DNA from 3 places in the Serratia sp. TSA_130.1 genome. Region 2 is predicted to be linked to each of the others. Evidence: predicted binding sites of a transcription regulator. Region 2 holds the regulator's gene; each other region holds the start of a gene.
The links. The regulator PurR, encoded in region 2, represses purine synthesis genes. The targets are predictions, from matches to a motif close to CANGCAAACGTTTGCNTG.

Region 1 (3,098 bases), on a different contig from region 2:
CCACCCGCTGGGCAAATCGCCGGTGATCGTCGATGGCGATCTGACGCTGGCGGAATCCGGCGCCATTATCGAATACTTGCAGGAAGCCTACGACGCACAGGGCATGTTTATGCCGACGGACTTCCACGCGCGCCAGCAATACCGCTACTGGTTGCACTACGCTGAGGGATCGCTGATGCCGCTGTTGGTGATGAAGCTGGTGTTCAGCCGTCTCGGCCAGCCGCCGATCCCCTGGCTGCTGCGGCCGGTGGCGGGCGCGATCGGCAAGGGCGTACAGCGCGAATACCTCGACAAACAGATCGCGCCGCACTGCGAGTATCTCGAACAGCACCTGAACAAGGGCAGCTGGTTCGTCGGCAACGATTTCAGCGCGGCGGACATACAGATGAGCTTCCCGCTCGAGGCGATGGCGGCGCGCGGCGCGTTGGACAATTGCCCGAAACTGCGCGGCTTCCTGCAGCGCATCCACGCCCGGCCCGCTTACCAGCGGGCGCTGGAACAGGGCGGCCCTTACGACCTGCTGAGTTAAGCGGATGGGCTATACTCGATGGGGTCATTCTTCATCGGAGGTAGCCCATGGCTACGCAAATCTTCGTAAATCTGCCCGTACGCGATCTGCCCGCCTCAATGGCGTTTTTCACCCAGCTCGGCTTCAGCTTCAACCCGCAATTTACCGACGATACCGCCGCCTGCATGGTGGTCAGCGACACGATTTACGTGATGCTGCTGACCCACGACAAATTCAGGATGTTTACCCCGAACCCGATCGGCGACGCCAAACAGGCCACCGAAGTGTTGGTGTGCCTGTCGCAACCCAGCCGGGCGGCGGTGGACGAACTGGTGCGCAAGGCGATCGCCGGCGGCGGCAATACCTATCATCCGCCGCGGGACTATGGCGTGATGTACGGCCACGGATTTCAGGACCTGGACGGCCATATCTGGGAATTGATGTATATGGATCCCGCAGCGGTGCAGGCGCAATAAGATCGCCGTGAAACAGGCTGGCAGGGGCGCCGGATCGCCCCGTCTTTTCGCGCAGAAGCCCTTCCCGCCGCTTTCTGCATAAATTGCCGCGATCTTTAGTTGATTAGACGCTAGGGAAGGCAGGATAATCGTTTGCCTTGAATAAACCACCATAAATCACCCGTACCGCGCGCTGCGAGTTAAACGTTTGCCTTGGTGCGCATCGCCGTTGGCGGTGCGACGGAAGGGCAAGGAAGCGGAACGTGACGTAAACGATTACGTGGCGATCAGGCGCGGGCGAGATTACAGGCCTGCTGCGACGGGCCGATTCATGAAACACAGGGGAAGTAACCTATGTCGAACTCTCAAGCGAACCACGCCGCAAAACCAACCGGCGGGCTTGATGGCTATTTTAAAATTTCCGCGCGCGGCAGCAGCGTGCGTCAGGAGGTGGTGGCGGGGCTGACCACCTTCCTGGCGATGGTGTACTCGGTGATCGTGGTGCCGAGCATGCTGGGCAAAGCGGGCTTCCCGCCGGCGGCGGTGTTCGTTTCCACCTGTCTGGTGGCCGGTCTGGGCTCGCTGCTGATGGGATTGTGGGCTAACCTGCCGATGGCCATCGGCTGTGCGATCTCGTTGACCGCCTTTACCGCTTTCAGCCTGGTGCTCGGCCAACATATCAGCATTCCGGTGGCGCTGGGCGCGGTGTTCCTGATGGGCGTGCTGTTCACCGTCATCTCGGTCACCGGCATCCGCGCCTGGATCCTGCGCAACCTGCCGATGGGCGTGGCGCACGGCACCGGCATCGGCATCGGGCTGTTCCTGCTGCTGATCGCCGCCAACGGCGTCGGCCTGGTGGTGAAGAACCCGCTGGATGGCTTGCCGGTGGCGCTCGGCGCGTTCACCTCTTTCCCGGTCGTCATGACGCTGGTCGGCCTGGCGGTGATCTTCGGCCTGGAGAAACTGCGCGTGCCCGGCGGCATTCTGCTGGTGATCATCGCCATTTCCATCATCGGCCTGATCTTCGACCCGGCGGTGAAATATCAGGGGCTGTTCGCCATGCCGAGCCTGGCGGACGCTGACGGTAAATCGTTGATCTTCAGCCTGGATATCATGGGCGCATTGCAGCCGGTGGTGTTGCCGAGCGTGCTGGCGCTGGTGATGACCGCGGTGTTCGACGCCACCGGCACCATCCGCGCGGTAGCCGGGCAGGCCAACCTGCTGGATAAAGACGGCCAGATCATCAACGGCGGCAAGGCGCTGACCTCGGACTCCCTGAGCAGCATCTTCTCCGGGCTGGTGGGCGCCGCGCCCGCCGCGGTCTACATCGAGTCCGCCGCCGGCACCGCCGCGGGCGGCAAGACCGGCCTGACCGCCACCGTGGTCGGCGTTCTGTTCCTGCTGATCCTGTTCCTGTCGCCGCTGGCCTATCTGGTGCCGGTCTACGCCACCGCGCCGGCGCTGATGTACGTCGGCCTGTTGATGCTGAGCAACGTCACCAAGCTGGACTTCAACGACTTCGTCGACGCGATGGCCGGCCTGCTGTGCGCCGTGTTCATCGTGCTGACCTGCAACATCGTCACCGGCATCATGCTGGGCTTCAGCTCGCTGGTCATCGGCCGCATCTTCTCCGGCGAATGGCGCAAGCTGAACATCGGTACCGTGCTGATCGCCGTGGCGCTGGTGGCGTTCTACGCCGGCGGCTGGGCGATTTAAGCCTCTTGGGTCTCCCTCGCCCATCGGGCGGGGGAGCCTGTGACGGCAATTCCCTTCTTAAGATAAGTCTTCTTCTGCTCTGCACCGCGTTTTGAAAGGCACAACAAGCTTTAACGGCTGTAAAAAAAGTGATCTACTATCGGGACCAACGCAGGCCCTGAGCCGATGTCGTCTGAATCGTAGAGTCTAAGGAAAGCATGGAAATCTTTTTTACAATCCTCATTTTGATCCTGGTGGTCTCCCTGTCCGGGGTGGTGACGCGCATGTTGCCGTTCCAGGTGCCGCTGCCGCTGATGCAAATCGCCATCGGGGCCCTGTTGGCCTGGCCGCATTTCGGGCTGCACGTCGATTTTGATCCCGAACTGTTCCTGGTGCTGTTCATCCCGCCGTTGCTGTTCGCCGACGGCTGGAAAACGCCG
Region 2 (3,098 bases):
AATATTTGCAAAGTGCTGTTAAAAAAATTGAAGGCAAAGCGATGTGGTCTGAATATTCTCTCGAGGTCGTTGATGCGGTGGCGCGCACCGGCAGTTTCAGCGCGGCGGCGCAGGAGCTGCACCGGGTGCCGTCGGCGGTAAGTTATACCGTGCGGCAGCTGGAGCAATGGCTGGCGGTGCCGCTGTTTGAGCGGCGTCACCGAGATGTGGAACTGACGCCGGCCGGCGCGCTGTTTATCAAGGATGCGCGAGCTGTTATCAAAAAAATGCTCGACACCCGCCGCCACTGTCAACAGGTGGCCAACGGCTGGCGCGGTCAGCTGAATATCGCGGTGGACATCATCGTCAAACCGCAGCGCAGCCGCCAGCTGGTGCTGGATTTCTACCGCCATTTCCCCGACGTCGAGTTGATGCTGCAACCCGAGGTGTTTAACGGCGTGTGGGATGCGTTGGTGGACGGCAGGGTGGACATGGCGATCGGCGCCACCCGCGCGGTGCCGGTCGGCGGCGGCTTCGCTTTCCGCGACATGGGGGATATGAACTGGCTGTGCGTAGTCAGCCCACAGCATCCGCTGGCGCAGCTGGCAGGGCCGTTGAATGACGATCGGTTGAGGCCGTACCCTGCGCTTTGTCTGGAAGACACCTCGCGCAATCTGCCCAAGCGCGTCACCTGGACGCTGGATAACCAGCGGCGGCTGGTGGTGCCGGACTGGACCTCGGCGCTCGACTGTTTGTGCGCCGGATTGTGCGTCGGCATGATGCCGGCGCATCTGGCGCTTCCGCGGGTGCAGCGCGGTGAGCTGAAGGCGTTGCAGTTGCAGCAGCCGTTTCCCGCCAGCCCCTGCTGCCTGACCTGGCAACAGGATAAACCGTCACCGGCGATGAGCTGGCTGCTGGCGTATTTGGGCGATGGCGAGACGCTGAATCAGGAGTGGCTGAGTGAGGCGGCACCGGAAGCCGTGCCGGCTTCCGGTAGGGAGGACGATCAGCGGCGGTAGTCGATGAACGGACCGTCGGCGACCGAACGGCGTTCGACCAGCTTCGGATGCACTTCGATCACCTGCGATTCTTCGCGCTTGCTGATGATGCGATCCAGCAGCATGGTGAAGGCCATTTCGCCCAGACGCTCTTTCGGCTGATGAATGGTGGTCAGCGCCGGGGTGAAGTAGCGGGCGTTGCGCACGTTGTCGTAGCCGATCACGGAAATATCTTGCGGCACCCGCAGCCCCAGTTCGTCGGCGGCGCAGATGGCGCCCATCGCCATGATGTCGCCGCCGCAGAATACCGCGGTCGGTCGCTGTTTCTGCGACAGAATTTGATGCATCGCCTTGTAACCGGACTCCGGCTCGAAGTCACCCTGGACTATCCACTCTTCGCGAATATCGATATGCGCTTCCTGCAGCGCCTTCATGAAGCCCTGATGCCGACCGCCGCCGGTGTTGCGCGACAGTTGGCCAGGGATAGCACCGATATCGCGGTGGCCGCGCTCGATCAGGTAACGCCCGGCCAGATAGCCGCCCTCGAACGCGTTATCGATGATGGTGTCGGTGAAGTCGCCGCGCGCGGCGCCCCAGTCCATTACCACCATCGGGATGTTGCGGTAGTCTTCCAGCATGCCCAGCAGCTGATCCGGGTATTCGGAACACATGACCAGCAGGCCGTCGACGCGCTTTTGCGCCAGCATCGCCAGGTAGGCGCGCTGTTTGTCCAGATTGTTGTGCGAGTTGCACAGGATCAGGGTATAGCCTTTGCTGTAGCAGCTGTTTTCCACCGCCTCGATCACTTCGGCAAAGTAGGGCGCTTCGCTCGAGGTGGCCAGCAGACCGATAGACTTGGTGTGATTGACTTTCAGGCTGCGCGCCACGGCGCTCGGCGAGTAGTGCAGCTCTTTGATGGCGGCCCACACGGCCGCTTTGGTCTCTTCGGCGACGAAACGAGTCTTATTGATGACGTGCGAAACGGTGGTGGTGGAAACGCCCGCGCGTTTGGCCACATCTTTAATCGTTGCCATGTAAGGAATGACTCCTGAACTCACATGTTTACAGCATGTAAGTGTGATGTTAATCGTTTGCCTACGTAGATCCTTCTCCAGAGAAGCGAAAACTGAGTTTTTAGTGTTGAAGTCGTCAGCGCTTAATCAGGAGGGGCATGAATGCCGGTACGCAGTTGTGAACTGCGAATTTTGTCGCATATTGAACAAAAGTGGAAGAGGTAATCGAGATTATAAACCGGGAAATGATAACAAGATTTTATCGGCGAACTGTGGGAAAATGATTTGACGTACTAATTGTGCGCCTTTTATCCTTAGGAAAGCCCATTTTAAAGGAGTTGTCATGGATACCGATCTGAAGATGTCGCTGTTCACCACCGTTTGCGCATTGGCGATGATCATCGCTTTCAGCTTTGTCGCCGCGTTGAACTGATTTCCCGCCAGTTTTAAAAAAGGCGCAGCCAAGCTGCGCCTCATCACTTAGGCAAGGCCTGCGCTTACGCCAGGTTTTCCGCTGCGAAGGTCCAATTGACCAACGCCCAGAAGTTTTCCAGGTATTTTGGACGCGCATTGCGGTAATCGATGTAATACGCGTGTTCCCACACGTCAACGGTCAGCAGCGGTTTGTCTTCACCGGTCAGCGGGGTGGCCGCGTTGGAGGTGTTGACGATCGCCAGCGCGCCGTCCGGTTTTTTCACCAGCCAGGTCCAGCCGGCGCCGAAGTTTTTCACGGCGGCATCGGTGAACTGCTCTTTGAACGCAGCGAAAGAGCCGAAGGATTTGACGATCGCCGCCGCCAGTTCGCCCTGCGGTTCACCGCCGCCCTGTGGTGACAGGCAGTGCCAGTAGAAGGTGTGGTTCCACACCTGCGCGGCGTTGTTGAACACGCCGCCGTTAGAGGTCTTGATGATCTCTTCGAGCGATTTGCCCTCGAACTCGCTGCCTTTCACCAGGTTGTTCAGGTTAACCACGTAGGTGTTGTGGTGCTTGCCGTAGTGGTATTCCAGGGTCTCGGCGGAGATGTGCGGCTCGAGCGCGTTTTTCTCATACGGTAATGCAGGTAATTCAAACGACATTGCTTCCTCCTTTACAGCGCCATTCGCTTCCC
Region 3 (3,098 bases), on a different contig from region 2:
TGACGCCACGCGTAAGTGTCAAAATACTGCACCTGCCGCGGGATCTCATAGTGGCGAAGTTCGTAGCTCAGGGCGTTGACCGTCTCGATGCCGGAGGCCTCGACGCCGTCAGGAAGGGGAAGTGCGGTCTGCAGCGGTGCGGTCGTCGGCACGGCGTCTTTGCGGACGGCCCGGTATCTGATGCCGGGGATTTTCAGGCTGAGCGAATCGGGCGGCGTGACGTCTTGCCCCAGCAGCACGCGATCCAGCGCCCTGAGCAGGCGCCTGCGGCCGCGATGCCCGATCAGCAAGAGCTCTGAACCGACGAACAGCACCATGCCGATGCCGATGAGGCCGGCGATGATGGCGATAAAGAACAGGACAATGGTCAGCCAGGAATCTTCCCGGTCCATGATGAAAAAGGCGGCCGGGAAGCCACCGGCCAACGCGGCGCCCAGCACCAGCAGGGCGAAGTATTTCAGCTTGTATTTCAGCGTTCTGTCGGGTTCCAGCCGGCCTTTCGTGCCGTGCAGCAGCCAGTGCAGCCAGTAGCTGCCGTCACGCAGGCGGTGAGCGCCGATCTTCACCCGATCGCCGGCGGCGAGCCTGGCCAGCAGATTTTCGCTGTCGCTGAAGTCGTCACGGTAAAAAAAGAATGTCTGGCCGGAGGCGATGATCCTCACCAGGTTGTCGGGCGCCGTCTGCTGGCAGGCGCATTGTTCGACGGTCACATTAAAAAATTGGGTTTGCATATCATTCCCTGTCAGCGGGCGTGGCCCGAAAATTCTTCCCTGGCGCCGGCTGGTCAGCGCTTTTTCATCAGCGGCAGCATGCGCACCAGCGCATTGTCCTTGACGATATAGTGGTGGAACAGCGCGGCGGTGGCATGCAGGCCGATCAGCCAGTAGCCGAATGACGCCAGCGTTTTGTGCCAGCCGATAATCGTCCGCGCCTGCGGCCGATCGGCCACGTCGGCGAACGGCATCGGCAGGCCGAACAGAAACCACTCCTTGCCGCCCAGATAGCGCGAATACACCCCCAGCACCGGCAGCGTCAGCAGCAGCAGGTAAATCAGGGTGTGCGTCAGGTGCGCCAGGCCGGTTTGCCACTTCGGCGGTTTGGGCGCGATGGCGGGCGAGGGGCGGCGCCAGCGCAGGAACAGGCGGGCGATCATCAGCGCAAACACCGTTACGCCGCAGCTGAAGTGGGTGACAACCAGCACGTACCAGGGGGCGCTGCCCGGTTCGGCAAAGCCCCGCAGCTCGATGGTGACGCAGGTGATGACCAGCAGGATCGCCACCAGCCAGTGCAGGCGAATTTGCCACGGCATATAGGTGTTCTGCACCGGGTTACCTTTTGATGTTAAAGGGTCTGTGCGCCGATGGTAACGAAATGTTACATCGGAGGAAAGCGCGTGCGCGCAATTTAGGCAAAACGCCAGGCTCAACTCACTTATTAATCGATTGGTTTAGTGGGTTATGCGCCAGGCGGTAGAGGGGCATCGTAAGTTGTGAAGCTAATGGACGACAGTTTCAGAGGCTGGCAGCTTATTAAGTGATGAAGCGGGTTGCGCCGCAGCCCTCGCTGCGGCGCCTGGGATCAGTTCAATTTGGCCTTGGCGAAATCGCTGCCGTTCACGTCCACCACGTAGCCGCTCAGGTTGCTGCGGGTGGCGTAGAACACTTTGCCGGTGGCCAGCGGTAGCCACGGCGCCTGTTTGGCGAAGATCACCTGCGCCTGTTGGTACAGCTTGGCGCGCGCTTGCGGCTGGTTCTCCTGGATCGCCTGCTGGATCAGCCGGTCGTAATCCTTATCGCACCAGCGCGCCACGTTGGCGCCGCTCTGCACCCCGGCGCAGCCGAGCAGGGTGGCGAAGTTGTCCGGATCGCCGTTGTCCGATACCCAGCCGTACAGCGCGCTCTGCTGCTCGCCTTTGCGCAGCCCGGCCAGATACTGGCCCCACTCCCAGGTGACGATCTTGGCCTTCACGCCCACCTTCGCCCAGTCGCTCTGGATCATTTCGGCGATGCGCTTCGAGTTCGGGTTGTAAGGGCGTTGTACCGGCATCGACCAGATGTCGGTCTCAAAACCCTGCTCCAGCCCGGCCTGCTTCAGCAGCTCGCGCGCCTTCTGCGGATCGTAGGCGTATTCCGGCAGTTTGTCGTTGTAGCCCAGCATGCCCGGCGGCAGCAGCGAATTGGCCGGTGTGCCGCTGTCTTTGAACACCGCGGCGACGATCGCTTTCTTGTCTACCGCGTAGCTCAGCGCCTGACGCACCAGCAGGTTGTCGAACGGTTTTTTCTGGGTGTTGAACGCCAGATAGCCGACGTTCAGCCCGGTAATGTCGTGCAACTGCAGGTTGCCGTCGGCCTTGATGGCGGCGAACTGTTCCGGCAGCGGCGCGGGGATGATCTGGCATTCGTTGGTTTTCAGCTTGGCCAGCCGGGTCTGCGGATCCGGCGTGATGGAGAAGATGAGGTGCTTGCTGGCCACTTCGCCCTGCCAGTAGTGCGGGTTGGCGATGTAGCGGATCAGCGAATCCTGCTTGTACTGCTGCAGCGCAAACGGCCCGGTGCCGATCGGCCAGTTGTCGACGTATTCCGGCGTGCCCTTTTTCAGCATCGCGTCGGCGTACTCGGCGGACAGGATCGAGGCGAAATCCATCGCCCAGTCGGCGACGAACGCGGCGTTGGGCTGGCTCAGCGTGAAGCGCACGTGGTGTTCGTCCACCGCTTCCACCTTGGTGATCAGCTTATCCAGACCCATGTCGGTGAAGTATTCATAGTTGCCGCCGGAGACCTTGTGATACGGGTTGGCCGGATCCTTCTGCCGCATCACGGTGAACACCACGTCTTCGGCGTTGAAGTCGCGCGTTGGGGTGAAGTATTTGTTGCTGTTGAATTTTACCCCCTGGCGCAGGGTAAAGGTGTAGGTCTTGCCGTCCGGGCTGACGCTCCACTCGGTGGCCAGCGACGGGGCGGGCGTTTTATCGCTTTCGCGCAGCGTCACCAAGCGGTTGTACAGCACCTGCGAGGTGGCGATAAAGGTCGGCCCGGAGCTGGAGAGCTGCGGGTTGAACGATTCCGGCGAGGCAACGGTACAGTACACCAGCGCATCGG

Region 1: the regulator PurR is predicted to act here: its motif matches at 1,161-1,178, upstream of ACUTQY_RS23490 (NCS2 family permease).
Region 3: the regulator PurR is predicted to act here: its motif matches at 1,383-1,400, upstream of cybB (cytochrome b561).

Annotation. Positions count from the first base shown of each region.
Region 1 is NZ_JBQZFS010000010.1:8,962-12,059, reverse strand. Features, by position in the region: gene ACUTQY_RS23500 (glutathione S-transferase family protein) at 1-529, shown strand, start outside; gene ACUTQY_RS23495 (VOC family protein) at 577-984, shown strand; gene ACUTQY_RS23490 (NCS2 family permease) at 1,318-2,679, shown strand; gene ACUTQY_RS23485 (Na+/H+ antiporter) at 2,877-3,098, shown strand, end outside.
Region 2 is NZ_JBQZFS010000004.1:268,607-271,704, reverse strand. Features, by position in the region: gene punR (DNA-binding transcriptional activator PunR) at 42-998, shown strand; gene purR (HTH-type transcriptional repressor PurR) at 986-2,011, opposite strand; gene cydH (cytochrome bd-I oxidase subunit CydH) at 2,334-2,423, shown strand; gene sodB (superoxide dismutase [Fe]) at 2,488-3,066, opposite strand.
Region 3 is NZ_JBQZFS010000002.1:1,180,931-1,184,028, reverse strand. Features, by position in the region: gene ACUTQY_RS12590 (hypothetical protein) at 1-731, opposite strand, end outside; gene cybB (cytochrome b561) at 785-1,309, opposite strand; gene ACUTQY_RS12580 (ABC transporter substrate-binding protein) at 1,579-3,098, opposite strand, start outside.